Regions from separate parts of the Kitasatospora sp. GAS1066B genome, predicted to be linked through region 3. Evidence: riboswitches for the same ligand, from Rfam matches in the RefSeq annotation. Region 3 holds a riboswitch; each other region holds the start of a gene.

Region 1 (7,339 bases), on a different contig from region 3:
CCCGCAACCTGACCCTGCTGGCCGCCACCATCCTCTCCTGCCGCCGGCTGTGGCGTTCCACCCAGGGCCCGGCACCGGTCGCCGTCGAGCAGACCGAGGAGCCGGCCGAGCCGGAGCCCACCTACCCGGTGCGCCCGGGGATCGCCTACGAGCAGAGCCTGTTGGACGACATCCAGCACGGCTGATGGACCGTCAGGTAGCTGCGAGCCCTCAAGTCCCGGGCCCGAGCCGGCGGACCACCTCGGCGATCCACCGCCTGGTGAACTCCGCCAGCCCGTAGCCGAGCCGCTCGCCGAGGATCCGGTCCAGCTGCCGCTCCCGGCCCGCGCCGGGGCCGGCCGCGCCGAGCGACCGGTAGACGTCGACCAGGGCCCGCTGCCCGTGCTCGGCCGCGATCAGCGAGCAGGCCAGCCAGGAGAGTTCGTAGGCCTGGGCGATCCCGCCGGAGCCGGCCTGGAAGTCGGCGTCGGCGGGCAGCGCGGTCGGCAGCCTGCCGGCCGCCACGTCCGAGGTCAGCTCGGGGGCGATCTGCCGGGCGCTGCGGCCGGTGTTCAGGTACCCGGTGTAGTCGGCCACGCCCTCGGAGAGCCAGAGCGGGGTCCACGGATGGGTGTCGGCCCGGGTGGCGACGTGGGTGGACTCGTGGGTGATCACCACGTGCTTGCCGAACTCGCTGAGCCGGTGGTACGCGTCGGGGTTGACCAGCACCCGGTCGGCGGGCGTGTGCACCGGCGCGCCCGCGGCGGCGACGGTGACCGCGGCTATGTCCGAGTAGCTGCTCGGGTCGACCCCGAGCAGCTGGGTGAACTGGGCCTCGGTGGTCGGCAACTGGAGCACCAGCCGGCCGGCCCACCCGCTGCCCCAGACCGCGCTGACGGCGGGCACCGCCTGGTCCGCGATGGCGGCCAGCTCGGTCAATTGAGCGGCCGCGGCCGGCCCGAGCACCAGGCAGTGCGTCCCGCGCACCGGCGTCGGGTCGCCCAGGTCCCACGGCGCCGCCGGGCTGCCCGGGGCGGCGCCCTCGCCGCTCACCGCTCCGCCGGCCAGGGTGAGCCGCCGGTTCAGCACCGCCGGGTAGTCGTCGAAGCCGGCCAGCCGGTAGGAGAGTTCGGCGGTCACCGTCCGCGCGTCCCAGGAGGTCGGGCGGTAGTCCAGCTGGGCCGGCCGCAGCGCGGCCAGCTCACCGGTGCGCAGCGCCTGGGCGTGCGCGGCCAGCAGCGCCGTCGGCGGGCCGGACGGCGCCGCGACCGCCCGCCCCGGCAGCGCCCGGGGCAACGAGAGCTGGACGAGCCCGCCGGCCGCCAGCAGCAACGCGGTACGCCGGGGCACGCTCGTCCCGTCGTCGGTACTCAGACCCGCACCACCGTCGCCACCGGCATCGCCGCGACGTTCTCGTAGCGCACCCGGGCTCCGGGGTAGGGGGCGTGGATCACCGTGCCACCGCCGACGTACATGCCGACGTGGTGCATGTCGTGAAAGAAGATCACCAGGTCTCCCGGTCGCGCCTCGGCCAGGCTGATCCGCTGCCCCCCGAACGCCTGTGCCTGCGAGGTGCGAGGCAGGCTCACTCCCGCCTGCTGCCAGCTCCAGTACATCAGACCCGAACAGTCGAAACTGCCGGGCCCGGTGGATCCGTACACGTAAGGGGAGCCGAGCTTGCTCAGCGCCGCGGCCACCGCGAGCGCGGCCCGGTCCGAGGCGGGCGGCTGGTTGCCCAGGTCCACCCGCTCGGCGCCGCGGGCGGCCCGCTCGTTCGCCTCCCGGGCGTCCTGCGCGGCCAGCTGGGTCCGCTCGGCGGCGGAGAGGCTGTCGAGCAGCGCCTGGGCGCTCTTCAGCCGCTGCTGGACCTGCTGCTTGCTCTGCGCCAGCGTGCTGCGCACCGTCTCCAGCTCGGCCAGCTTGGCGCTCGCCTCGCTGCGCCGCTGGTCGAGCCGGCGCTGCTGCTCCAGCACCTCGTGCAGCGAGGCGGCCTGCTGCCGGCCCGCCTCGGCCAGGCTGCGCGCCTTGATCAGGTAGCCCGCGGGGTCGCTGGAGAGCATCAGTTGAACGGCCGGGTCCATCCCGCCCGAGCGGTACTCGGCGGCCGCGACGGTGGCCAGCACCGAGCGCATCCGGTTGAGCGTGTCCTGGCCCTGCGCCACCTGCGCTTGCAGGGCGCTGGTCTCGGCCTGCAGGCGCTTGGCGTCCTCCTCCGCCGCGTTGGACTTCTCCGAGGCCTGCTCGGCCTCGGTGTAGAGCTGGTCGACCTGCGCCTTGACGTCGTTCTTGTCCGGCCCGGCCGGTGCGCCCTGGGCGCTGGCCGTCATCGCCAGCGCGGTGGTCGCGGCAGCGGTGACCGCCAGCACCCGGGCGAACCGGCGCGCGGTACCCGACGGGGGTGTAATCGCCATCGTCTGACGACTCCAATCGCCGTGAGAGCTCGGGGAGAGCCCTCGGAGGAGCTGAGGTCCGAGCGCAGACGTTAGCGAGTCGGGACGGATGAGTCCAAACTCCTGCCAATACGAATATTTGATCCACAATCGGACAGCAGAACGGCGAAGGCCCGGTCTCCGCACGGGAGACCGGGCCTGGGTGACGCTTCGCCAGGGGCGTCGGGGGGTGTCAGGGGCGGATGATCGCCTCGACCCCACCCATGTTGGCGACCGACTCGTACTTGACGTTCTCACCGGTGCGCGGCGCGTGGATCATCGTGCCACCACCGACGTACATGCCGACGTGGTCATAGTTGTTGAAGATGAGCAGGTCGCCCGGCTGCGCGTTGGCGATGTTGGTGCCCTCGTTGGTGCCGATCGCGGCCTGCTGCTGGGAGGTGCGCGGCAGCGAGACACCGGCCTGCGCGTAAGCCCACTGCATCAGACCCGAGCAGTCGAACTCGGAGGGACCCGTCGAACCGAAATGGTACGGGTCGCCGAGCCTGCTCTCGGCGGCGGCGATCGCGGCGGCGGCGGCCGAGTTGCCGGTGGTCGGCGCGGCCGGCGGCGTCGTGGTGCTGCCGAGGTCGGTGCGGGACGAGCCGCGCGAGGCGGCGCTCTGCGACTGCGCCGCAGCGGCGGCCTGTGCCTGCGCCTGCGCCTGCTGGGCGGCGGCCTTCGCCTGCGCGTCGGCCTGCGCCTGCTGGGCGGCCATCTGCTGGCGCTGCTGCTCGGTGAGCGTGTTGAGCAGGTTCTGGGCCTGCTGCAGCTTGGCCTGGACGGTGTCCTTGGCGGACTTCAGCTGCTGGGTGGTGGCATCCAACGCGGTGAGCTTGCTCTGCGTCTCGGCCTTGCTCTGGTCGAGCACCGTCTGCTCGCTCCGCAGCTCCTTCAGCGTCTCCGCCTGGGTGGTGTTCAGCTGGTTGAGCGCGCTGGCCTGGCCGAGGAAGCTGTCCGGGTGGGACGAGAGCATCATCTGCACGGTCGGCGATATGCCGTTGTTGGCGTACTGGTCGGCGGCCACCGAGGCCAGCCCCGCCTGCAGGTTGGTCACCTGGTCCTGCTGCCGCGCCACCTGGTCCTGCAGGTCGCCGACCTGCTTCTGCAGCGTCTGCTGCTGGGCCTGGGCGCCGTCGTACTGCTGGGTGGCCTGCTCCGCCTGGTTGTTCAGGTCGTCGACCTGGGACTTGACCTGGTCGAGCGAGGGCGCCGGGTCGGCGTGCGCCGCGCCCTGCGAGGAGAGCGCCACGGCGGTGGCGGCAGCGGCGGTCAGAATCGACGCGCGGGTACGGCCAACGGGCTTGGGACGACGATGGGACGCCACGAATCCTTCTTCCCTCGGACCGCCTACCGGGTGAGCTGACGGGTTCGGGCTGGAAGACTTGCCCTACGACGCCTCACCGGCCCACGGCCGACCTGGCGCCGATTCACCCCGGAGGAACGTGGTTCCCCGGCTCCGGTCCACAGCTCCCCCGCAGGGGTTCCCCGTCGGACAGTCAACTGCCCGTGCTGCTTTCCAGACTCGGCGGTAACCCGCGCCGCCACCCGGGTCGGGTGATCACCATCGCGTGGGTCTGGTTGCCGACCCTAGTAACAAATCTGTGATCCGTTCAAATCCTTGTCAGAAAAACTCGGCAACTTTGACTCTGGGTGCTATGCAGATCACCAACAGGTGATCAAGTAGCGTGCGAACAAGTGTCCCCCGTCACACCTGGCGGGTGACGGGGGATCAGGAGCGCGGCGTGCGCGGCGGAGCGACGGCGGGTCAGACCCGGCGAATGATGTAGGACTCGCCCATCGTGCTGACGCTGGCGATCCGCACCACGTCACCGGTGTGCGGCGCGTGCACCATGTTGCCGCCGCCGATGTACATGCCCACGTGGTGCCGGTCGCCGCCGAAGATCACCAGGTCGCCCGGCTGGGCGTCGGCCAGGCTGGGCACCCCGGTGCCCACCGTGGCCTGCTCCTGCGAGGTGCGCGGCAGCGAGACGCCGGCCTGCTCGTAAGCCCACTGCATCAGACCCGAGCAGTCGAAGGTGGTCTGGCCGGTGGCACCCCAGACGTAGGAGTCGCCCAGGCGGGTGAGCGCCGCCTGCACGGCCTGGCCCGCGTAGCCGGAGGCCGGCGGCAGGTTGAGCGTGCTGAGCTGGGCCCGGGCGCTGCCGCGCGAGGCGGCCGCCTGCTGGGCGGCCAGCTGGGCGCGCTGCGAGGCGCTCAGCGAGTTGAGCAGCTTCTGCGCGGCGGCCAGCTTGGCCTGCACGTCCGACTTGGCCTGGTTCAGCTGCGCGGTGGCCGAATCCAACTGGGCCAGCGTGTCGGCGGCTTCCTTCTTGATCTGGTCGAGGTTGCGCTCCTCGCCCTGCAGCGACTTCAGCGCGTCCGCCTCGGTGCTGGTCGCCACCTGCATGCTGGAGGCCTGGTCAAGATAGGTGCCCGGGTGGGAGTTCAGCATCAGTTGGACCGACGGGTCGATCCCGCCGTCGCGGTACTGCTGCCCGGCCACGGCGGCGAGGCCGCCCTGCAGCTGGGTCACCTGGTCCTGGGTGCGGGCCACCTCGTCCTGCAGCTGGGAAGCCTGCTGGCGCAGCTGGTCACCGCGCTCCTTCGCGCCGTCGTACTGCTCGGCCGCGGCCTCCTGCTGGTTGTTCAGCGCATCGATCTGCGCCTTGACCTGGTCGACCGTGGGCGCCGGGTCGGCCCAGGCCCCGCTCTGCGAGGAGATCGCGACCGCGGTCGCCGCAGCGGCGGTGAGCACGGTGATCCGCGCGCGGCTCGACTGCTTGGGACGGCGGTGGGACGCCAAGGGACTGCTCCTTCTTCTACCGGGTCACCCGATCGGGTGAGTGACCGGAAAAATAGGTTTGACGCCAGACCCTAGTGAACATCAGATCCCTGCGCCACTCCCCCACCCCCACGAACTCACGGTCCAGGCCAGGTGTTCACCGGGTCTTCACCAGCTGAGCGCTGGTCAGCTGCGGGCCAGCCGGTTCAGCAGCAACACCGAGGCGACCGGGCGCGCGCCCGCCTTGCGCACGCCGTCGGCCACCTCCCGGTCGGCCGAGACCACCACCACCGGCCGGCCCTGCGGCTCGGCCCGCACCAGCTGGCGGATCAGCTCGTCCGCGGTCTGCCCGGTCCTGCTGAACCGCACCCGCACCCCGCGCGGTGGCGCCATGATCACCGGCACGTCCAGGTCCTGCCCGTCGAAGACACAGGTCACCTCGGCCTGGGTGCGCTGCGCGAGCATCGCCAGCCCGCCCAGCAGCCGCAGCCGCTGCTGCTCCAACGGCAGCGTCGGGTAACCGGTCTTGGTCACGTTGTAGCCGTCCACCACCAGGTGGACCTGCGGGATCGCCAGCAGCTGGTCGAGCAGCGCCGGGTCGTCCTCGGCCAGCCCGCGCCGGGCCACGTCGTGCGGCGAGGCGGAGCCCGGGACGACCGCGTCCACCAGGTCGGCCGGGTGCAGCTGGGTGACCGGCAGCGCCAGCTCGCGCTGCAGGCCCTGGGCGGACTGCAGCACGGTGTCGAGCAGCAGCCGCAACCGCATGTCCTCCACGCTGCGTCCCTCGCGGGCCGAGCGGCGCCCGGCCTCCAGGGCGGTCTCCAGCTCGGCCACCCGGTGCTTCAGCCGCCGGTTCTCGCTCTCGGCGGCGCCGCGCTCGACGGCGGCGGCAGCGGCGGCGGAGGTCAGTTCGGCCTGCACCTTGCGGGTCTCGGCCTGGGCCCGGCGGGTGTCGCTCTCCAGCCCGCGGAGCTTCTTGCGCAGCGTCTCCAGCTCCTTGCGGGTGCCCTCGGCCTCCGCGCGCTGGCGGTCCAGGTCGGCGCGGGCGGCGGTGCGGGTGGCGGTCAGCTCCTCCTGGAGCTTCTCCACCAGTCGGGCCGCCTCGGCGGCTGCGTCCTCGGCGCCGGCCCGCTCGACCTGCTCGCCGGCCTCGGCGACCAGCCGGGTCCAGCCACGGCTGCGCAACAGGTAGGCGGCGGCGGCCACATCCAGGGGCTCGGCCGCGCCCGGGACCTGGCCCGCCTCCAGTGCCTTCACCAGGTCGGGCTGGCCCAGCCGCAGCCGGTCAGCTATCCGCAGGCGGAAGACCGGCTCGGCCTCCAGGGCGGCGGCCAGCGCGGTGCCGGCGTACTTGGCCCGCCGGGCGGGGGTGAACTTGGCGTACGGGCGCAGCGAGGGCGGCAGGTCGGCGGGCGGCAGGCCGCCGAGCGCGTCGGCGGCCAGGCCCACCACGCGCCGGCGCACACCCTCGGGCAGCGGGCGGTCCAGCTGCTCGGCGGGCTGCTCGTCCTCGACCGACGCCTGGACCGACGACTGGACCGACGCCTCGGCCGACGGCTCGACCACCTGCTCGCCGGCCGGGCCGACGGCTGCGGCCGGGTCCACAGCGCCGTCGGCGGACGTCGCGGACGCGACCGGCTCGCCGGCAGCGGGCAGCGGCCCCTGCGGCTCGGCGGCCTGGCTGGCTGCGTCCATCGCGTCCTCGGCTCCGATCATGATCTGCGCGGTCGCCCGGCCCAGGGCCGTGGCGCCTCGACTCACCACCCGGTGACTCTCACCGCTCGATGCAATTGTCGCGTGCGCGGCGACTGTTTTTCAGCAGCGCCCGCTCAGCCGGCCTGCCCGGCCCCGTCCCCGGCGGGCGCCGCGTCGGGCTCCTCGGCGTCCGGGCGAGCCACCAGCTCGACCTGGTCGACCGCGTTGCACCAGCGGCAGCGGATCGACTCCAGCGTCTCGCTGAGCACCTCGGTCTCCTCCACCTTGGGCTCACCGGCCAGGTCCAGGTGCAGGTACTCGACCACGCGGGAGGACCGGGTCACATCGAACCGGGTCAGGTTGCCGCAGAGCGTGCAGCGCCAACGGGTCTCGGCGGTGGGCACGGGGACGGGCATGAGCGAGGTCCTCTCGGCTGGTACCTGGTCCGGGC
Region 2 (7,339 bases), on a different contig from region 3:
AGGTTCTTGTGCTTGTACTCCTTCTGCGGGAAGCCCCGCATGCCGGAGATCACGTTGTCGCCGAGCGCCACGGCCTGGCGCACCGCGTGCTGGGCGTTCGGCGGGCACCAGGCACCCTCGCCGGCGGCCAGGTCCGGCACCTGCGAGTTGTCGCCGGCCGACCAGACGTTGTCGAAGCCCTGGACCTGCAGCGTGGGAGCGGTGTCGACGTGGCCGCGCGGGCCCAGCGGCAGGCCGAAGTTGGCCACCACCGGGTTGGGCTTGACGCCCGCGGTCCACACGATGGTGGAGGCGTCGGCCTCGACGCCGTTCTTCAGCACCACGTGCTGGTCGACGCAGGAGTCCATCGAGGTCTCGATGTAGATCTCGATGGCGCGCTCTTCGAGCTTCTCCTTGGTCCACAGACCGAGGTCCGGGCCCATCTCCGGGAGGATCCGGTTGGCCGCCTCGACCAGGATGAAGCGCATGTCGTCGCGGCTGACGGTCTTGTAGAGCTTCGCCGCGTCGCGGGCCATGTCCTCGACCTCGGCGATGGTCTCGACGCCGGCGAAGCCGCCGCCGATGACCACGAAGGTGAGGGCCTTGCGGCGGATCTCCGGGTCCGTGGTGGACTCGGCCTTGTCCAGCTGCGCCATGACGTGGTTGCGGAGGCTGATCGCCTCCTCGACCGTCTTCATGCCGATGCCGTGCTCGGCCAGGCCGGGGATCGGGAAGGTGCGGGAGACCGAGCCGGTGGCCACGACCAGGTAGTCGAAGGTCAGCTCGTAGCTGTCGCCGGCCAGCGGCGCGATGGTGGCGACCTTGCGGGCGTGGTCCACAGCGGTCACGTGACCGGTGAGCACCTCAGCCTTCTTCAGGGCGCTGCGCAGCGGGGCGACGAGGTTGCGAGGCGCGACGTTGCCGCCGGCCGCCTCGGGAAGGAAGGGCAGGTACGTCATGTACGACCGCGGGTCGACGACCGTGACGGTCGCCTCCCCGTAACGCATCTTCTTGAGGATGCGCATCGCGGCATACAGGCCGACGTAACCACCGCCGACAATGAGGATGCGAGGACGCTCCGTGGTGCTCATATCGGAAAGTATCCAGCACCCCTTGGAGCACCCTGCGTGAGGCCCGTCACAAGGGTCTGGACAGCCTCTGCTACACTGCCCGGCCACAGTTGGGGGCTTGAGGATCGGTCAAGCGGTGCCCGGCGGGCTCGTGCGGAGGTTTGGGCTCCGGAAGCCCGGTTGAGCAGCAACGATCCGGCTGCCCACCAGGTTCCCGAGCACTGTTTCGATTGCACCGGCGGACCCGGAGCTCCACCTGGGATCCATCGGGCCGGCGCCACCGGCGACCTTCACTCTCGCAATCCGGACGAAGTGCCCCGCGGACCGAGCCGAAAGTCCTATTCTCCATGTGAAGAAATTCACGAACTTTCTCGCGGGACCCGGCGCGGCCACCGCTCCGGGCGGCCCGCCGGGTGTCCGCAAGGGGGTCCGACAGGTGGACGCGAGGCGTCCGCGAGCCGGCCGACGGACCCTCAGACCGCCACGCTCCAGGCGATCCCGTCCAGGATGTCGTGCTCGCTGACCACCAGCTCGCCGGCTCCGGTCCGCTCCATGATCGCGAGCAGCACCAGCGCGCCGGCCCCGATCACGTCGACCCGGCCCGGGTGCATCACCGGGATCGCGGCCCGTTCGGCGTGGGTGGCCGCGAGCAGCCGCTCGGTCACCTCGCGGACCTGCGCCAGCGAGAGCCGGGAGTGGTGCACGGCGGTGGAGTCGTACGCCGGCAGGCCGAGCGCGATGGCGGCCACCGTGGTGACCGTGCCGGCCAGGCCGACCAGCGAGGCCGCCTCGGACAACGGGACCACCTCGGCGGCCTGGTCCAGCGCCGCCTCGACGTCCACCCTGGCCGCCGCGATCTGCGCGGCCGTCGGCACCTCGGAGCCGGCGAAGTGCCGCTCGGTCAGCCGCACGCAGCCGATGTCCACCGAGCGGGCCGCCTGCACCCGCTCGCCGCCCAGCACGAACTCGGTCGAGCCGCCGCCCAGGTCGAAGACCAGGTAGGGGGCGGGCACAGCGGTGCCGGTCAGCTCCTTGGTGGCGCCGGTGAAGGAGAGCTGGGCCTCCTCGTCGCCGCTGACCACCTCGGGCTCGACGCCCAGGATCTCCCGCACGCCCTTGGTGAACTCCGCGCTGTTCTCGGCATCCCGGGAGGCGCTGGTGGCCACGAAGCGGGTCCGCTCGGGGCCCACCCCGTACGAGGCGATCACCGCGGCGTACTCGCGGCAGGCGGCGAAGGTGCGCTCCAGCGCCTCGGGGGCCAGCCGCCCGGTGCGGTCCACGTCCTGGCCGAGCCGGACGATCAGCATCCGGCGGTCCAGGTCGCTGATCTCGCCGGTCGTCGGGTCGAGGTCGGCGATCAGCAGGCGGATCGAGTTGGTGCCGCAGTCGACGGCGGCGACCCGGGTGGCGGTCACTTGGCGCCCTCTTCCCGCTGCTCGTCCGGCTGCGCTTCGTGCTGGTCGTCCTGCTGGTCGGCCTGGCGCTTGGCCGCCCGCTCGGCGGTCTTGCGCTCCTTGGCGGCGATCACCGCCGCGTGGTCCTCGGCCTCGGCGCGCTGGGCGACCAGCGCCTCGATCCCGTCCGCGACCTGCTGCTCGCTCACGCAGGCGCCCTTGCGCCACCACTCGGGCAGCATCGCCAGCGCCTCGTCACCCAGCGGGTTGACGCCGGGCCCGGCCGCCAGCGAGTGGCCGACCAGCACGTGCAGGCACTTCACCCGGTCCGGCATCCCGCCGGCCGAGGGGAAACCTTCCAGCACCTCGATGGCGTCGCGGCGGGCGATGTAGTCCTCGTGCGCCTTCTGGTACGCGGCGGCCAGCTCCGGGTCCTCGGCGAGCCGGGCGGTCTGCTCCTTCATCACCCCGTCCGCCTCCAGCGTGCCGATCAGCGAGGCGGCCTTGGGGCAGGTCAGGTAGTACAGGGTGGGGAACGGGGTGCCGTCGGGCAACCGCGGGGCGGTCTCCACCACATCCGGGTTGCCGCACGGGCAGCGGTGCGCCACCGCCCGGGTGCCGCGCGGGACGCGGCCGAGCTGGGCCGCGACGGCGGCCAGGTCGCGGTCGGCGACCGGCTGGTTCTCAAGTGTCATGTCGGGTCTTCTTCACGGGGCGGGCTTCTCACGGAGCGGGGGCGGGAGCGGGGGTGGCGGCGGCCGCGTCCACCGAGTCCCAGACGGTGGCGTACCAGGGCTTGGCCGCCTGCGCGGCGGCCTGCGCGGAGCCACGGCCCGAGGCTTGGGAGGAGGCGGCCGAGGGGGTGGGGTCGACCGAGACGAAGGGGGTCTCACCGGGCATCGCGTAGTGCAACCGCTCGCGGGCCTGGGCCTTCACGAACTCCGGGTCCTGCCAGCGGGCCAGCTCGGTGGTCAACTGCTCGACCTGCCGGCGGGCCTGCTCGGCCTTGACCCGCTGGGCGCTGATCTGGTCGCGCTGGTTGATGAACTGCCGGGTCGGATAGGCGAGGATCGCCACCAGCGAGCAGAGCACCAGGACCAGCACGGTGGCCCGGCTGGTGAACCGCGGCCGGCCGCCCAGACCCGGGATCTTCCAGCCTGCCATCTCCTGACCCCTCCCAGTCGCGCCGATACCCCGGCATCCACCCTACGGGGTGCACACCGGGGCATCGGTCAGGCTGGCTGTCGGCCCTCGCGGGGGTCAGTCCGCGACGCGGAACCGGGGGAAGGCGGCGCGGCCCGCGTACTCGGCGGCGTCGTCGAGGATCTCCTCGATGCGCAGCAGCTGGTTGTACTTGGCGACGCGCTCGGAGCGGGCCGGGGCACCGGTCTTGATCTGGCCGCAGTTGGTGGCGACGGCCAGGTCGGCGATGGTGACGTCCTCGGTCTCACCGGAGCGGTGCGACATCATGCAGCGGTAGCCGTTGCGCTGGGCCAGCTCGACGGCGTCCAGGGTCTCGGTCAGCGAGCCGATCTGGTTCACCTTCACCAGCAGCGCGTTGGCGGTGCCGGTCTCGATGCCACGGGCCAGGCGCTCCGGGTTGGTGACGAACAGGTCGTCACCGACCAGCTGGACCTTGGCGCCCAGCTTGTCCGTCATGGCCTTCCAGCCGTCCCAGTCCGACTCGTCCAGCGGGTCCTCGATGGAGACCAGCGGGTAGTTCTCGACCAGGTCGGCGTAGTACTCGATCAGCTCGGCGGCGGTCAGCGCCTTGCCCTCGAACTGGTAGGCGCCGTCCTTGTAGAACTCGGAGGCGGCCACGTCCAGGGCCAGCGCGACGTCCTTGCCGGGCACGTAGCCGGCCTTCTTGATCGCCTCGGTGATCAGGTCCAGCGCCTCGCGGTTGCTGTCCAGGTTCGGCGCGAAGCCGCCCTCGTCGCCCAGGCCGGTGGACAGGCCGCGCTCCTTCAGCACGCCCTTGAGCGTGTGGTAGACCTCGACGCCCCAGCGCACGGCCTCGGAGAAGGACTCCGCGCCGATCGGCGCGATCATGAACTCCTGGATGTCGACGTTGGAGTCGGCGTGCGAGCCACCGTTGAGGATGTTCATCATCGGGACCGGCAGCACGTGCGCGTTCGGACCGCCGAGGTAGCGGAACAGCGGCAGGTCGCTGGCCTCGGAGGCGGCGTGCGCGACGGCCAGCGAGACGCCGAGGATCGCGTTGGCGCCGAGCGAGGACTTGTCCGGGGTGGCGTCCAGGTCGAGCATCGCCTGGTCGATCAGCCGCTGCTCGGTGGCGTCGTAGCCGACCAGCTCCGGGCCGATCTGCTCGATCACGGCGAGGACGGCCTTCTCGACGCCCTTGCCGAAGTAGCGGTTCTTGTCACCGTCACGCAGCTCCAGCGCCTCGAAGGCACCCGTCGAGGCGCCGGACGGGACAGCGGCACGACCGGTGCTGCCGTCGTCGAGGCCGACCTCGACCTCGACCGTGGGGTTGCCGCGCGAGTCGAGAATCTCACGGGCTACGACGACATCAATGGACGGCACGAGGCATCTCCTAGACGGAAGCGGTCCTGCGGACGTGGGTAGGGAGTCGTTACGACCAGAGCCTAACCGCACCGGCCACCGCGACGACCCGGACCTGCCTCCCGTCTCACGGTGTGGCTCGGCTACCTGCCGGTAGTTCACCTGAATGCGTGTCGGTGGTCGTTTCGCGAGCCGCTCGCGCGGGGCCGCATCGGCGCGGCCCCGCGCGGGCTGTCGGCCGGTCAGCCGAGGTGCAGCAGCTGGCCGGGCATGATCAGGTCCGGATTCCCGCCCACCGTCTGCTGGTTGGCCTGGTAGAGCTGCTGCCAGCCGCCGGTCTGGTGCTGGGCCTGGGCGATCATCGAGAGGGTGTCGCCGGCCCGCACCGTGTAGTCGTGACCGGAGCCGCTCGGCGCGGCGGCCGGTGCCTGGGCCGGGACCTGGATCGGGGCCTGGATCGGTGCCTGGGCCGGGGCCTGAGCGGGCACCGGGGCGGGCATGTTCCGGTCGTACACGCTCTGGTGGCTGGTCCAGTACCACCCGCCGTCGCTCTGGTACCAGTAGACCTGACCCTTCGCGTCCCAGCCGGCCTTGCCGGGGAAGGCCGGGGCGGTGGACTGCGGCACCTGCTGGGGCTGCGCCCGCTGGGCCTGCGGAGCCGGCGTCTGAGGCCGCGTCTGCTGCCGGCTCGGGGCGACCGGCGCACTGGCGTCCAGCGCGGCTGCGGCGCCGCCCTGGGCCAGGCCCGCCTTGACCGAACAGACCGGCCAGGCGCCGGGACCCTGGTCGGCCAGCACCTTCTCGGCGACCGAGATCTGCTGCGCCCTGGTGGCCTGGTTGGCCTGCGACGCGTACTGGGTGCCGCCGTACGCGGCCCAGGTGGAGGAGGTGAACTGCAGACCGCCGTAGAAGCCGTTGCCCGTGTTGATGCTCCAGTTGTTGGTGCTCTCGCAGTTGGCGACCTTGTCCCAGACCGTGACCGGGGCGGCATGCGCGGCGGTCGCGGTGAGCAGCGGCACCGCCAGACCCGCACCGGCCACGCCGGCCACGGCGATCGCCCGCTCGGTCTGGGTACGACGACGATGACGGCCATTGCCCTTGAGCAGCATGAACTGTCCCTCTCCGCACGCCTGCGAGGTGAGCTGTCGGGTTCGGGCCCGTGAGGTCGGCCCGGCCGCTGACGCGGCTTCACCCCTAGCCGTGGGAGACGGCAGAAAATCCTGGGTCCCCCGCCCCTGCCCCGAGGTAGGTCGGCGTCCCGACGGCGCGGTGGGCAGGACTCGGCGTACCGCACGCGGGGTTCGCAGCTGCGAACTCCTGGGAGGGTAGGCAGATTGACGGACCAATCACAAGCTCATATCGCATACATCACACGAGAATTACGACGCCGTCAGATCGTCCACTAACCGATCAGGTTTGTCCGCATTGATGCGTATTCAGATCGTGCCTGCCGGAACACTTCCGACACGCCGTCAGACATCCGACACGCCGTCAGGAGCTGCCGGTCGAGGATTCCGGTGTGAAAGAAACCGGCAGTTCGCGCAGCCCACGCATGATCAGACCGCCCCGCCAGCGCAGTTCCGCCGGCTCGCCGGCGAACTCGATGTCGGGCAGCCGGGTCAGCAGGGTGGCCAGCGCCGCCTGCCCCTCCAGCCGGGCCAGCGGAGCGCCGATGCAGTAGTGGATGCCGTGCCCGAAGCCGAGGTGCGGGTTGTCCTTGCGGGCCAGGTCCAGGGTGTCGGGTCGACCGAACCTGGCCGGGTCGCGATCGGCCGCGGCCAGCACCACCAGCACCGGATCGCCGACCGGGATGTCCACCCCGCCGATGCTCAGCGGCGCGGTGGCGAACCGCCAGGTCGCCAGCTCCACCGGACCGTCGTAGCGGAGCAGTTCCTCGACGGCGGTGGTCAGCAGCTCGCGCTCGCCGCGCCGCACCGACTCCTGCAGGCGGGCGCGCTGCTCGGGATGGTTCATCAACGTGTACATGCCGTTGCCGATGAGGTTGACGGTGGTCTCGAAACCGGCGAAGAGCAGGATGAAGGCCATCGCGGCGGCCTCGTTCTCGCTCAGGTGCTCACCGTGGTCGCTGGCCCTGATCAGCCCCGAGATCAGGTCCTCACCCGGCTCGGCCCGCTTGCGGTGGATCAACTCCGCCAGGTAGGACCGCATCCGCTTGACCGCGCGGGCCACCCCGCCGCGCGGGCCGCCGCCGTGTCGGATCATCATGCCGGCCCAGTCGCGGAAGTCGTCCTGGTCCTCGGCCGGCACCCCGAGCAGGTCGCAGATCGCGTAGATCGGCAGCGGGAAGGCGAACTCGTGGATCAGGTCGGCCGAGCCGCGCGCCGCGAAGCCGGAGATCAACCGGTCCGT
Region 3 (7,339 bases):
TTCTGCATCGACATGCACGTGACCGATGCTCGCAAGGCGGGCGAGGCCGAGCACCGGATCCACGCGCTGTCGGCCTGGCGCGAGACCCCCTACTACACCGCTCGCGAACGGGCCGCGCTGGCGCTGGCCGAGTCGATCACCCTGCTGACCGAGGGCCACGTGCCGGACCCGGTCTACCAGGAGGCGGCCGCCAAGTTCGACGAGAACGAGCTGGCCCGGCTGATCTCCATCGTCGCCACCATCAACGCCTGGAACCGGCTGGCGGTCGCCACCCGGATGAGCCCGGCCCCGAAGTAGCCCGGCCCGAAGTACCTTTCCTGGCCTGGCCGTTGTGGCTACTCGTCCGCGTCGCCCGGGGCGATCAGGCCGGTCTCGTAGGCGAGCACCACGGCCTGGGCCCGGTCGCGCAGCGCCAGCTTGGCGAAGATCCGGGCCACGTGGGTCTTCACGGTGGCTTCGCTGAGCGTGAGTTCGCGGGCGAGCTCGGCGTTGGAGCGGCCCCGGCCGAGCAGCGTGAGCACCTCCAGCTCACGGGGCGTCAGTGGGGTGAGGTCGCGGTGCACCGAGGGTGCCGCCCCGGGTGCCGTGCCCGGGGGCGGCTCGGCCCGGCTCGCGGCGGTGGCGAAGCGCTCGACCAGGCGCCGGGTGATCGAGGGAGCCAGCAGCGCGTCGCCGGTGCTGACCAGTTTGACGGCCGCCACCAGGTGGTCCGAGGTGACGTCCTTGAGCAGGAAGCCGCTGGCCCCGAGCGACAGCGCGGCGTACACGTACTGGTCCAGGTCGAAGGTGGTCAGCATGATCACCCGGCAGCGCGGATCCTCGGCCAGCACCTGCCGGGCGGCCGTCAGCCCGTCCATGGTGGGCATCCGGATGTCCATCAGGACCACGTCGGGCCGCAGCTGGCGGGCCGCCGCCACCGCCTCGACGCCGTCGGCGGCCTCGCCGACCACCTCGATCCCGCGCGCGGCCAGGATCAGCCGGAAGCCGGTGCGGACCAGGGACTGGTCGTCGGCGATCAGCACCCGCGGCACCGGCTCGTCCGGCCCCACGTCCGTCCTCGCGGCCACGCTCGCTCCCTCTCCCACGACGCCCTCTCCCGCGCTCACGAAAGCTCCTCCGGCCGGTCCAGCGGGATCCGCGCCCGGACCCGGTAGCCGCCGCCCAGCCGCCGCCGGGCGTCCAGGTCCCCGCCGTACACGGCCACCCGCTCGCGCAGCCCGAGCAGGCCGCGCCCGGCGCCGTCCCCGCCGCGGGCCCGGCGCACCGTGCCGGCGGTCCCGGAGAGCACGCTCGGCCCGCTGTTCAGCACCTCCACCCGCAGCGAGTGGTCGGCGTACCGCACCGTCACCTCGGCCCGCTCCGCGTCGCCGTGCTTGAGCGCGTTGGTCAGCGCCTCCTGCACGATCCGATACGCCGTCACATCGACGCCGGCGGGCAGCGTCCGGGGTTCCCCGGAGATCCGCACCTCGACCGGCAGCCCGGCGAAGGCGATCCGGTCGACCAGCGCGCCCAGCCGGCTCAGGCCCGGCTGCGGGGCGAGGCCGGCCGGTCCGGGGCCAGGATCGTCGCTGCCGTCCGCCGCCGGGGCCAGCAGGCCCAGCAGGTGCCGCAGTTCGGTCATCGCGTCGCGCCCGGCGCCTTCGACGGCGCGCAGCGCGGTCGCCGCCTCCTCGGGCAGCACGGTCAGCACCTCGCGGGCCGCGCCGGCCTGGACCACCATCACGCTCACGTTGTGGCTGACGATGTCGTGCAGCTCGCCGGCGATCCTGGACCGCTCGGCGTCCACGGCGCTGCGGGCCGCGCTCTCCCGCTCCCGTTCGAGCAGCCAGCCCCGCTCCCCGATGGCCGCCCGATGCCGTCGCCGGGCCCGCAGCAGCGCCACCCCGAGCACCGCGGCGACCGTGCCGGCCAGCGCGGCGACGGTGGCGAGGCCGATGGTCAGCCAGCCGTTCCCCGTAGTCCCCACGGGAGTACCTTCGCAGGTCGGCGGCGCGCCGCGCATCATCCGCCGGAGGCAGCGGCTACATCCCGGGGATGACGGCCGTCACTGGCCGTCCGACTCCCCGTACCCGGGCTGCGGGCGGGCCGGCACGGTGGCCATCGAGCGCAGGCCGCGGATGATCGCCAGGCTCCGGCGCACGGCGGGCCAGCCGGTCAGCTCCTCGGGACCGGCGGCGCGGTGCCCGGTGCCGGGCGGGGTGTCGGTGGCGCGCTGGGCCGGGATCGTGGCGGGAGCGGCCTGGCAGGCCGCGTGCTGCGCGCTGGTCGACTGCGTCATGGGCCCTCGTCCTTCGCCGGTCGGTTCGCGGGTGCGCTCGGGGTGCGGCGTGGTGCGCCGTCCGCTGTTGCTACCCGGACGGGGGCCAGTCTGACCCTGGTTCGGCGACGAATCGGTCTCGATCGTCACCCGAATCCGTACCGGATGGGACCTTAGTCCCTTTTTCTGAGTCTTAGCTGATCGGCTGCCTGTCTGACCGGTCTGCCTGATCGGTCTGCCTGATCGGCTCGTCCGACCGGCTCGTCCGATCGGCCGGCCGGTCAGACCGGCCTGGGCCACTCCCGCAGGCCGCTGGTCAGCAGCGCGATCAGTCGCTCCTGAGTCACCGTCAGGTCCTCGCTCAGCTGGAAGGCCCCGCCGATCACCAGCGAGGCGAAGCCGTGCAGGACCGCCCGGACGGTGCGGGCCGCGTGCACCGCCTCGCTGTCCGCGATCCCGTAGCCCTGGAGCACCTTGAAGACCGCGCCGATCAGCGCACCGGAGGCGCCGGTCTGCTGCTCGTCACTCGTGGCCGGGCTCTGCGGCAGGGCGGCATAGCGGTTCGGGTACTCGGTCGCGTAGCCGTGGTAGGCGCGCAGCAGGGCGGCGATCGCGGCGTCCCCGGTCAGGCCGGTGATGGCGGCGTCCAGGGTGGCCGCCAGATCGGTGGTGACCCGGATCCCGACCAGCCGGCGCAGCCCGCCCAGGCCACCGGGCACGTGCTTGTAGAGCGAGGGGGCGGCCACCTTGGCGCGCAGCGCGACCGCGGCGAGGGTCAGCGCCTCGGGTCCGTCGGTGTCGATCAGCGCGAGCGCGTGGTCGACCACGAGGTCGGGGGTCAGTCCGGCGCGGGGCATCAGGCCACCTCGGCCAGGAAGGGGAGCAGGGCGTCGGCGGTGGCCTGCGGGGAGTCCGACATCGGGTAGTGCCCGGCGCCGTCGATGATCACCTTGCGGGCGTTCAGCGCGGTGGCCTGACGGTCCGCCACCCGCAGCGGGTTCAGGAAGTCGGGATCCTTGCTGCCCATCACCACCAGCGCGGGGGAGTGGAAGCCCACGGTCCAGCCGGTCGGCGCGGAGTCGCCCAGGGCGTAGCCACGGGTGGCCTGCCGGCGGCCGGGAGTGCGCAGGTCGGCGACCAGAGCGGCGACGTGCTCCGCGTGGTCGGCGGGCTTCCTGGTGGGCATCGCCACCTTGTTCAGGTAGTAGCCCCAGAACCTGGGGAAGGCGATCAGCGCCGCGCCGAACACGCGGACCAGGCCGCGCATCAGCACGTTCGCGGGCGGCTGCTCGATGAAGGCGTCCAGCAGGACGATACCGGCCACCTTCTCGGGGACCAGGGTGGCCACCTTCACCACGCTGGCGCCGGTGTAGGAGTGGCCGACCACGACGGCCTTCGCGATGCCCAGGTGGTCGAGCAGCGCGACCGCGTCCTCGGCGATGGCGGCGGGGGTGTAGTCGTCCCAGGCGATCGAGGACTCGCCGAAGCCCCGCAGGTCCATGGTGATCACCCGGTGCCCGGCCGCGGCGAGCAGCGGGTGCAGGTGCCGGTACTCGCGACGGCTGTCGAGCATGCCGGGCAGCAGCAGCACCGGGGTGCCGTCGCCGGCGGTGTCGTCGAAGGCGATGGTGCCGCCGGGGAGCTGCAGGTACTGGGTCCGCGGGGTGCTGGTGGCGTTCACGGCGAGCCTCCTGGCCTTCCGAGAGGTGGTGCCGGCTGCCTGCCGACACCTACAAAGCTATGGCTAATAGCCTTAGCCGTCAAGGCCCTCTCAGTCGTTCAGCCGTTCAGCCGTTCTCGCGGCGGGTTCGTCAGGCCCCCTCGACCCGGAACGGGTCGTGTTCGGCGAGCAGCTTCTCCAGCCGTGCCTGGTCGACCCGGGTGACGATCTCGCCGGCCTCCTGCCGGTCGCGGACCACTTTGGCGAGGGTGAAGGCGGAGGTGGTCGTGTAGAGCAGGCCGAGTGCGAGGAAGGCCCGTACCCAGGGGCTCACCGGCAGATAGGCGATGCCGATCGCGAGCCCGCCGAGAGCGAGCGCGAAGGAGATGATCGCCTGGAGGTAATAAGCGGACGTGGTTCGTGGCTGCACCGAGGAAGTCATGCCTGAAGGATGGCCAACTCCCGTGCCCGGCACCTGAGTACGACTACTCAGTTCGCGGCCCGAGTGCGGGGTCGGGGGTGTACGTCATGACGCGACCATGACGTTAAATGAGTCTGACAATCGACTCTGAACGGGCTTGGAATCGCGGGCTCCTGGGATTAACGTTTGATAACGCAGCGCGGTCGGCAACGCCGTACCCGAAACGGCACCGTGCGCCGTCGCCTAATCCACGACCTGGCCCCCGGGCCGGGCCGGGAGCCGGGGAACCATGTTCCTTGGGGTGAATCGGCTCGACCCAGGCTGGACCAGCCCAGGCCGAACCGTAGGAGACCTTCCTGCTCCGAACCCGTCAGCTAACCCGGTAGGCGAGAGGGAAGGAAAGGAGCGCGCCCCCGTGGCGTTGACGCACTCTCCGGAGGGTCGCACCGAGGCGAGCGGCACCGGACTGCTCGACCACCCCGGCGTCACGGCGGACCCCGCCCGGCACCGGGTGCCCCGCCAGGCGCGGGCCGGCGCTCCGGTCCTCGGCGTCACCGCGATGGCCGCCGCCCTCGGCGCCACCACCGGCCTGACCGCCACCGCCGCTGCCGCGGCCACCCCGACCGCCGCGCCCACCCCCGCGATCACCGCGCCGGACGGGACCGCGGCCACCGAGCAGGACGGCACCGCCGACCCGGGCCTGGCCCTGGCCGCGCGGATCCAGCAGCAGGCCGACACCCGGCGCACCGCCGCCGAGGAGGCGGCACGCCTGGAGGCGGCCCACGAGGCGGCGGCCAAGCGCGCGGCGCAGCAGGCCCTCGCGGCGGCGGCCGACGCGGCCGCCCAGGCGCCGACCGCGGCCGCTCAGGCTCCGGTCGTCGAAGCCCCGGCCGAGACCCCGGCTGACGAGACGCCGGTCGGCGAGACCCCGGCCGCCCAGGCCGTGACCGTCCGGCCGCCGCTCGCCGGCTACACGCTCGGCACGGGCCACGGCGGCTCGCCCTGGGCGCAGTTGAACACCGGCCTCGACTTCGCCGCCCCGGCCGGCACCCCGGTCACCGCGATCACCGCGGGGACCGTCAGCGCGGCCGGCTGGTCCGGGGCCCACGGCTACCGGGTGATCCAGACCCTGCCGGACGGCACCGAGCTCTGGTACTGCCACCTCGCCTCGATCACCGTTCCCGCCGGCCCGGTCGCCCCCGGCACCGTGCTCGGCCGGATCGGCGTCACCGGCAACTCCCCGAGCCTGCGGACGGGCGGCGCGCCCGCCGGCCCGCAGCTGCACCTGGAGGTCCGCCCGGCCGGCGCCGCCCCGGTCGACCCCGCCGGCTGGCTGCGCGCGCACGGCGTGCAGCTGTAACGGCGGGGCCCCGCAGGCGCTTCAGCCCGGCTCGCCCGGCCAGTCCCCGATGTCCGGGAGTTCGGCCAGGCCGCGCTTCACGATGTAGCCGTCCACCTCGGCGGCGCCGGGTTCCGGGGCGAGGTCCTGGTACTCCGTCAGCAGCAGTGCGGGCAGCCCGGGGACGGTCCACTCGCCCAGCAGCCGCAGCGCCTCCTGCTGCACGGTGGCCTCGAAGTTGGGGAAGTCACCGGCGAGTTCGGCCGGCATCGGCAGGCCCAGGGCGTTGCGGCCGGCCAGGTTGCGGTAGCTGCGCTGCATCAGGCGGTTCTCGATCAGCAGCCGGGCGCCGTCGGTGGCCATCCCGATCGAGAGCAGCACGCCCTCGGTCCAGCCGGCCAGGCCCTCCGGCTGGTCCAGCGCGGCCAGCTCGGTGAAGGCGGCCAGCCGGTCCGGCTCGGCCAGCTCCCGGAAGGCGTCGAGCCACTCGCGCACCGCCGCCGGCGCGTCGGTGTCCACCCCGGCCTCGCGCAGCAGCAGGGTGTAGAGCCGGGGCCAGGTCAGCAGGTGCGGGTGGCGCAGCAGCCCGGCCAGCAGCTCGCCCTGCCAGTCGGCCTCCTCGTGCAGGCGCTGCTGCCGCTTGGCGTTCAGCCGCCTCGCTGCTCGCTGATGGTCGATCAGCAGCCGCACGGCCGCCCCGTAGGCGAGCGGCGACTGCTCCTCGGGCGGCTGCACGTACAGGTGGATCCGCTCGTAGAGCAGCTCCTGGAGCAGCGCCGAGGTCAGTTCGGGAAAGCCGTCGCGCAGTTGCGCGTCACCCAGTTCGAGCAGCGTCAGCACCGTGTTCACCGCCGCCTCCGGCACCGGCGCGAGCCCCTGCTCCTCGGCCCATCGCAGCAGCTCAGCGGTGTGCGGTCGGGGTGCGAGCCGCAGGTCGTCCTGGTCCATGGCAGGTACGGTAACCGCTCGCGGGCCCACTACCGTACCTGCCATGCACCCCGTCCTGCTCACCGGTCCGAGGCTGACCGTCCGCGAGTTCCACCACGTGCCGCGCGATATCGACGCCCTGCACGCGATCTTCGGCGATCCGGAGACCGCCCGTTTCCTGCCCTTCGAGCCGCGCGACCGGGAGGACTGCGCCGACCAGGTCGCGCTCTACCTGGAGGAGGCCGAGAACGACCCGCGCACCGTCTACCGGCTGGCCGTCACGCTGACCGAGGAGGGCGAGGACGCCGTGCCGCTCGGCAACGCGGTGCTCGGCGTGGAAGGCGTGGCGAGCCAGCGGGCCGCGTTCATCGGCTACGCGCTGCGCCGCGACGTCTGGGGCCACGGCTACGCCACCGAGATCGCCCGGCTGCTCTGCGACTTCGGGTTCGGCACCCTGGGCCTGCACCGGCTGGCCGCCCGGCTGGACCCGCAGAACCTGGCCTCCGCCCGGGTGTTGCGCAAGCTCGGCTTCCAGCTGGAGGGACGGCTGCGGCACGATCTCCACCTGCGCGGCGCCTGGCACGACGCGCTGCAGTACTCGCTGCTCGAGGACGAGTGGCCGACCGGGGGTTAACCCCACCCCGACTCCGCAGGTCAGCCGCATTCCGCCACCGCCCTTGCCCCGGCAGGCTGGTACGCATGACGACGACGATCTCGCTGCAGCGCACCCCGTTC

The links. A riboswitch is a leader RNA that binds a small molecule or an ion and turns the genes downstream of it on or off. The one in region 3 is predicted to bind cyclic di-AMP.
Region 1: it holds a riboswitch for cyclic di-AMP, as region 3 does, so the genes downstream of both, ABH937_RS20360 (NlpC/P60 family protein) here and ABH937_RS35365 (M23 family metallopeptidase) in region 3, are expected to answer to the same signal.
Region 2: it holds a riboswitch for cyclic di-AMP, as region 3 does, so the genes downstream of both, ABH937_RS21555 (transglycosylase family protein) here and ABH937_RS35365 (M23 family metallopeptidase) in region 3, are expected to answer to the same signal.

Annotation. Positions count from the first base shown of each region.
Region 1 covers NZ_JBGCCO010000017.1:96,736-104,074, forward strand. The annotation lists gene ABH937_RS20345 (glycosyltransferase family 87 protein) at 1-185, shown strand, start outside; gene ABH937_RS20350 (hypothetical protein) at 211-1,329, opposite strand; gene ABH937_RS20355 (NlpC/P60 family protein) at 1,350-2,390, opposite strand; gene ABH937_RS20360 (NlpC/P60 family protein) at 2,602-3,735, opposite strand; cyclic di-AMP (ydaO/yuaA leader) riboswitch at 3,742-3,890, opposite strand; gene ABH937_RS20365 (C40 family peptidase) at 4,177-5,214, opposite strand; gene ABH937_RS20370 (NYN domain-containing protein) at 5,380-6,759, opposite strand; gene ABH937_RS20375 (hypothetical protein) at 7,023-7,304, opposite strand.
Region 2 covers NZ_JBGCCO010000019.1:8,719-16,057, reverse strand. The annotation lists gene ABH937_RS21580 (NAD(P)/FAD-dependent oxidoreductase) at 1-1,070, opposite strand, end outside; gene ABH937_RS21575 (Ppx/GppA phosphatase family protein) at 1,523-2,464, opposite strand; gene ABH937_RS21570 (DUF501 domain-containing protein) at 2,461-3,138, opposite strand; gene ABH937_RS21565 (septum formation initiator family protein) at 3,167-3,607, opposite strand; gene eno (phosphopyruvate hydratase) at 3,704-4,990, opposite strand; gene ABH937_RS21555 (transglycosylase family protein) at 5,212-6,078, opposite strand; cyclic di-AMP (ydaO/yuaA leader) riboswitch at 6,083-6,231, opposite strand; gene ABH937_RS21550 (cytochrome P450) at 6,461-7,339, opposite strand, start outside.
Region 3 covers NZ_JBGCCO010000050.1:14,139-21,477, forward strand. The annotation lists gene ABH937_RS35330 (carboxymuconolactone decarboxylase family protein) at 1-297, shown strand, start outside; gene ABH937_RS35335 (response regulator) at 336-1,049, opposite strand; gene ABH937_RS35340 (sensor histidine kinase) at 1,103-1,966, opposite strand; gene ABH937_RS35345 (hypothetical protein) at 2,045-2,278, opposite strand; gene ABH937_RS35350 (TetR-like C-terminal domain-containing protein) at 2,539-3,114, opposite strand; gene ABH937_RS35355 (alpha/beta fold hydrolase) at 3,114-3,938, opposite strand; gene ABH937_RS35360 (YiaA/YiaB family inner membrane protein) at 4,069-4,359, opposite strand; cyclic di-AMP (ydaO/yuaA leader) riboswitch at 4,569-4,742, shown strand; gene ABH937_RS35365 (M23 family metallopeptidase) at 4,754-5,698, shown strand; gene ABH937_RS35370 (hypothetical protein) at 5,720-6,625, opposite strand; gene ABH937_RS35375 (GNAT family protein) at 6,669-7,238, shown strand; gene ABH937_RS35380 (sensor domain-containing protein) at 7,304-7,339, shown strand, end outside.